Regions from separate parts of the Cupriavidus sp. 22TCCZM01-5 genome, predicted to be linked through region 2. Evidence: predicted binding sites of a transcription regulator. Region 2 holds the regulator's gene; the other holds the start of a gene.

Region 1 (3,175 bases), on a different contig from region 2:
CACGAACAGCGCACGCTCGGCGTGCTCGTCGCGTTCTGCAAGAATGTGGACGGCAGCCGCGTGTTCGCAAACGACCTGCATCTGCTGAAAATCGTCGCGACGCTGATGGGGCAGGCGCTGCTGCTTCATCGTAGCGTCAGCTCTGCGCACGACCGGCTTCAGAGCGAGGTGCGGCGGATGCAGAAGGCGATCCGGCCCGTGCAACAGCTCGATCAGGTGGTCGGCGTGTCGGCGCCGATGCAGGAGGTATTCTCGCAGGTCCACCAGGTTGCGCCGGCGCGCACGACGGTGCTGTTGCGCGGCGAGAGCGGCACCGGCAAGGAAGTGATCGCACGTGCGATTCACCGGCTGTCGCAGCGCAGGGACGAGGTGTTCATCTCCGTGAACTGCGCGGCACTGACCGAGACCCTGCTCGAAAGCGAACTGTTCGGCCATGAGAAGGGCGCCTTCACCGGTGCACAAGGTTTACGCAAGGGGCGCTTCGAAATGGCGCACGGCGGCACGCTGTTCCTCGACGAGGTCGGCGACATCTCGCCGTCGTTCCAGGCGAAGCTGCTGCGCGTGCTGCAGGAGCGCGAGTTCGAGCGGGTCGGCGGCACGATGCCAGTGAAGGTTAACGTGAGATTGATTCTCGCTACCAATCGCAATCTCGAACGCATGGTGAAGGATGGCGAGTTCCGCGCCGATCTCTATTACCGGATCAATGTCGTCAGCATTCAGCTGCCCCCGCTGCGCGAGCGGCGCGATGACATTCCGGCGATGGCGCAGCATTTTCTCGAGCGATTCAACCGCGACAACAACCGGTCGCTGCGCTTCAGCGAAGAGGCGATGCGCGTGCTGACGAGCTGCTATTGGCCGGGCAACGTGCGGGAGCTGGAGAATTGCGTGGAGCGCACCGCGACGATGACGCACCACGACATGATCGACCGCCTCGCATTCCTCTGCCAGGAGGACCGCTGCCTGACGAAGGTGCTGCATCACATCGAGCGGGAGGACGCGGTGCGTCCTTCGCGGCTCGCGGATATTCCAGTCTACGAAGCGCCGACGCCCCATTCCGGCGGCGCCTGCGCGGACGTGCCGCACGAGCACAAGGTGGATGGGCTGCATGCCGACGACCCGCACGATCCTTATGAATCGTATGGCGGCGTCAGTGGTGATGAGGGTAAGCCGGAAGGCGAGCGCGACCGGCTGATCTGGGCGATGGAACGCTGCGGCTGGGTACAAGCAAAGGCCGCGCGGCTCCTGAATATCACGCCGCGGCAGATCGGCTACGCGCTGCATAAGTACGGGATCGAAGTCCGGCGCTTCTGAGCGACAAAGGAAACGTTGCCATCGCACGCGCGCGCAGCAATGCGCGCGCGTGTTGCGTTTACCGGTTCCAGTTAATTCCGGTTACCCGTGTCTCGCGCGCATTGTGCGCTTTGTCGCAACCTCGACAGGTAACGCCGATGTTGTCGCCTCCACACCCCTGACGTCTGCGACAATTCGCACATGCATTTCCTCCAGAACCCGCCGCTGGCGCGGGTCCGAGCGCGTGGCACGGATCTGGCTTTGCAGGACGCACGCACCCCCGTCGCCTGTTCTGGAGAGAACCGATGCAAAGTCTTGAGAACGCCAGTACCCCCCCATCGTCGGCCTACATCGGCATTGGCCAGATCAAGTCTCTCGGCGAGCCGCTAGACGTGCCGGCCACCGGCGGCGGTTGCGGAACGCACGGCGGCGACGGCAAGGCGAGCTGCGGCTCGTCGGGCGGCCCCGACGACATGCCAGCCGAGATCTGGGACAAGGTCAAGAACCACCCGTGCTACTCGGAAGAAGCGCATCACCACTACGCGCGGATGCACGTCGCGGTCGCGCCGGCCTGTAACATCCAGTGCAACTACTGCAACCGCAAATACGACTGCTCGAACGAATCGCGTCCCGGCGTGGTGTCGCAGAAGCTGACGCCCGAGCAGGCAGTGAAGAAGGTCGTCGCGGTTGCCAGCGAGATTCCGCAGATGACGGTGCTCGGCGTTGCCGGCCCCGGCGATTCGCTCGCCAACCCCAAGAAGACCTTCGACACGTTCCGGATGCTGCAAGAGCAGGCGCCCGACATCAAGCTGTGCCTGTCCACCAACGGGCTCGCGCTGCCGGAGCTGGTCGATGAAATCTGCAAGTACAACATCGACCACGTGACGATCACGATCAATATGGTCGATCCGGCGGTCGGCGAGAAGATCTATCCGTGGATTTTCTGGGATCACAAGCGTGTGACAGGCTATGAGGCCGCGAAGATCCTGCACGAGCAGCAGATGAAGGGTCTTGAGATGCTGACCGCGCGCGGCGTGCTGACCAAGATCAACTCGGTGCTGATCCCGGGCATCAACGACGAGCACCTGATCGAGGTGAACCGCGAGGTGAAGAAGCGCGGCGCGTTCCTGCACAACATCATGCCGCTGATCTCCGAAGCCGAGCACGGCACCTACTTCGGCTTGAACGGCCAGCGCGGCCCGACCGCGCAGGAACTGAAGGCGGTGCAGGACGCATGCATGGGCGGCGCGAACCTGATGCGTCACTGCCGCCAGTGCCGCGCGGACGCGGTCGGCCTGCTCGGTGAGGACCGCAGCGAGGAATTCACGCTCGACAAGATCGAACAGATGGAAGTCGTGTATGACCTCGATCGACGCCGTGAATACCAGAACCGCGTCGAGGAAGAGCGCAACGCGCAGCATGCGGCGAAGCAGGAAGCGCTGGCCGCGTCGAAGGCGATCGACGTCGCGGAGGACCTGAAGGTGCTGGTGGCCGTCGCGACCAAGGGCCGCGGCCGCGTGAACGAGCATTTCGGCCACGTGACCGAGTTCCAGATCTTCGAGGTGTCGGCGGCCGAAGCGCTGTTCGTCGGCCATCGCCGCGTCGATCTGTACTGCCAGGGCGGCTTCGGTGACGACGAGCAGTTGCCGTCGGTGGTGCGCGCGATCAATGACTGCCATGCGGTACTGGTCGCCAAGATCGGTGCGTGCCCGCGCGATGAACTGGCACAGGCCGGCATCGAGCCGGTGGACCAGTTCGCCGGCGAGTTCATCGAGAAGGCGGCGTTGGCCTGGTTCAACGATTACCGCGGCCGCATCGCATCCGGCGCGATCGTGCACGCCGACCGCGGCGACGCGGCGATCCGCCAAGGCGCATTTACCAGCGG
Region 2 (3,175 bases):
GATCGGCCACGCCCGCATGGCCCGCCTGCAGGGCGCCAAGCTGGTCGACGAGATCCGTGGCGCGGTGCTGACCTACGACAGCCGCAACGAGTTCTACACAGCTGCCGGCGGCGGTGACAACACCTCGGCCGGCAACCCGTCGGGACGCGTGCGCGCAGTGCTCTCGCCGCGCCAGCAAGCTAGCGGTGCGGCCGCCGCCCCGCCACTCGACCTGAAGCCGGCGCCCGCGCCGTCCAGCAAGCCCTGAATTACGCGCCCGAGCGCACCACCGCCACCATGACCGATACCGCAATGCTCGCCCCCACGTCCGCTTCCGCCGCCAACGACGTCCGTGCCGACAGCAGCACGATGGTCGTGCGCCACCTGAAGAAGCGCTACGGGTCGCGCACGGTGGTGAAGGACGTGTCGCTCGACGTGAAAAGCGGCGAGGTCGTGGGCCTGCTCGGTCCGAACGGCGCGGGCAAGACCACGTCGTTCTACATGATCGTGGGCCTGGTGGCGCTGGACGAGGGCGATATCGTGCTCGACGGCAAGCACATCAGCGGCCTGGCCATCCACGAGCGTGCGCGCATGGGCCTGTCCTACCTGCCGCAGGAAGCTTCGGTGTTCCGCAAGCTCAATGTGGAAGAGAACATCCGCGCGGTGCTGGAGCTCCAGCTCGAAAACGGCAAGGCGCTGCCCAAGGCCGAGATCGACCGCCGCCTCGATACGCTGCTCGACGACCTGCAGATCGCCCACCTGCGCAACAATCCCGCGCTGTCGCTGTCGGGCGGTGAGCGCCGCCGTGTGGAAATCGCGCGCGCGCTGGCATCGTCGCCGCGCTTCATCCTGCTCGACGAGCCATTTGCCGGCGTGGACCCGATCGCGGTCGGCGAGATCCAGCGCATCGTCAGCTTCCTCAAGGCACGCAACATCGGCGTGCTGATCACCGACCACAATGTGCGCGAAACGCTCGGCATCTGCGACCACGCGTATATCATCAGCGAAGGCACCGTACTCGCAGCGGGCCAGCCCGAAGACATCATCGCCAACGAGTCGGTGCGTCGCGTCTATCTGGGCGAGAACTTCCGCATGTGAAGCCGGGGCTGAAACTGTCCCCTTGGCAGAGACGATCATGCAGCATCAGCGATAGCAATTTCCGTTCCAACAACGGGAAGATGCGCATAGAATAGGTCGCATGAAACCGTCGCTACAGCTCCGCCTCTCCCAGCATCTTGCCCTCACGCCGCAATTGCAGCAGTCGATCCGGCTGCTGCAGCTTTCCACGCTGGAACTGCAGCAGGAAGTCGAGCAGGCCCTGACCGAAAACCCGCTGCTCGAGCGCGAGAACGACTGGATCGAAAGCCCGCTGCGCGTGGCTGCGGACGGCTCGGTCAATCTGCAGAGCGCACCGGCACCCGCACCAGCGGAACCGCAGGGCAATGGCGAAGCAAACGCCAACGGCGCGGGCGCAGATGAAGAAGGCTACAGTGACAGCGGTGGCGACGATTACGGCAGCGACTGGAGCCTGGACGATTTCGCGCGGCGCCCGCAGGGCGATGACGACGAGAAGACGCCCATGCAGTTGCGCGATGCCGAGCCCACCCTGCGCGAACACCTGATGGAACAGCTCGCGCCGCTGAAGATCTCTACACGTGACAAGGGGCTCGCGATCTTCCTGATCGAATCGCTCGACGACGACGGCTACCTGAGCGCGTCGCTAGAGGAGATCTGCGCCGAGCTGCCCGAGGAACTCGAATTCGAGGTCGAGGAAGTGCAGGCCATACTCGCGCTGCTGCAAAGCTTCGACCCGCCCGGCGTAGGCGCGCGCAATGCCGCCGAATGCCTGACCCTGCAGCTGCGCCGGCTGCAGCACCCGCAGCGCGAGCTGGCATTGTCGATCGTCAACCATCACCTGGAGCTGCTTGCCGTGCGCGACTACACGCGGTTGAAAAAAGCACTGCAGGTGGACGAAGCGGCGCTCAAGGCCGCCCACGAATTGATCCGCTCGCTCGCGCCATATCCGGGCCACGCGTACAGCCGCCCCGAAGCCGACTTCGTGGTGCCGGACGTGTTCGTGCGCAAGGGTGGCGGCGGATGGATCGCGCAGCTCAACCCGGACGTGATGCCGCGCCTGCGCATCAACGATATGTATGCGCAGATCCTGCGCGGAGCCAAGGGAGAGTCCGGCGCGGCCGGCCTGCAGCAGAAGCTGCAGGAAGCGCGCTGGCTGATCAAGAATATCCAGCAAAGGTTCGACACGATCCTGCGAGTTTCGCAGGCAATTGTCGAACGTCAGAAGAACTTTTTCACGCATGGCGAAATCGCGATGCGCCCCTTGGTTTTGCGGGAGATTGCCGATACACTGGGATTACACGAGTCAACCATATCCCGGGTGACGACTAATAAATACATGGCAACGCCAATGGGTACTTTCGAACTGAAGTACTTTTTCGGCAGCCACGTGTCCACCGAAACCGGTGGCGCGGCTTCATCAACGGCCATCCGCGCCTTGATCAAGCAACTTATAGGAGCCGAAGACCCGAGGAGTCCTCTTTCCGACAGCCGAATTGCCGAATTGCTGGGTGAACAAGGCTTCGTCGTCGCGCGCCGTACCGTCGCCAAGTATCGCGAAGCCCTGAAGATCCCTGCTGTCAATCTCCGCAAGACTTTGTAGCCGAGTTGCACCGCCTGCCTGGTGCAGCTCTTTCAGAAGGAGAAGCGCTATGAACTTCAAGATCAGTGGACACCACCTGGACATCACGCCCCCTCTGCGTGAGTACGTGGAAACGAAGCTGGAGCGTATCGTCAGGCATTTCGATCAAGTCATTGGCGTCAGCGTGCTACTCTCAGTCGACAATCACAAGGAAAAGGACAGGCGGCAGTACGCGGAAATCAATCTGCACCTCCGGGGCAAGGACATCTTTGTCGAAGCCCACCACGAAGACCTGTATGCGGCCATCGACGCACTCGTCGACAAGCTGGACCGCCAGGTGATTCGCTACAAGGACCGCGTGCAAGGCCACGACCGCGAAGCGGTCAAGTACCAGATGGCCGAGTCACAATTACAGCAGCAATGATCATGCCTGCCAGTCGTTAGGCTGGCCCTTAGAAAGGGACTGATAAAAGCAAGCCGCGCCATGTAGCGCGGCTTTTTTGCATCCGCGGCCCCAGCCTTGCCCGGGCCGCCGGCACA

What was found. Region 2 encodes sigma-54, which starts transcription at its own class of promoters, with help from an activator protein. Its sites were predicted from a motif close to TGGCANGNAANCTGCTTT; they were not measured.
Region 1: nifB (nitrogenase cofactor biosynthesis protein NifB) is a predicted target of sigma-54. The motif match lies at 1,536-1,553, and genes of this name have one in related genera.

What each region holds. Positions count from the first base shown of each region.
Region 1 covers NZ_JBYOJR010000031.1:38,326-41,500, reverse strand. Annotated here, with positions in the region: gene nifA (nif-specific transcriptional activator NifA) at 1-1,311, shown strand, start outside; gene nifB (nitrogenase cofactor biosynthesis protein NifB) at 1,596-3,175, shown strand, end outside.
Region 2 covers NZ_JBYOJR010000001.1:223,735-226,909, reverse strand. Annotated here, with positions in the region: gene lptA (lipopolysaccharide transport periplasmic protein LptA) at 1-247, shown strand, start outside; gene lptB (LPS export ABC transporter ATP-binding protein) at 277-1,077, shown strand; gene AC3FNH_RS01165 (RNA polymerase factor sigma-54) at 1,178-2,656, shown strand; gene hpf (ribosome hibernation-promoting factor, HPF/YfiA family) at 2,706-3,059, shown strand.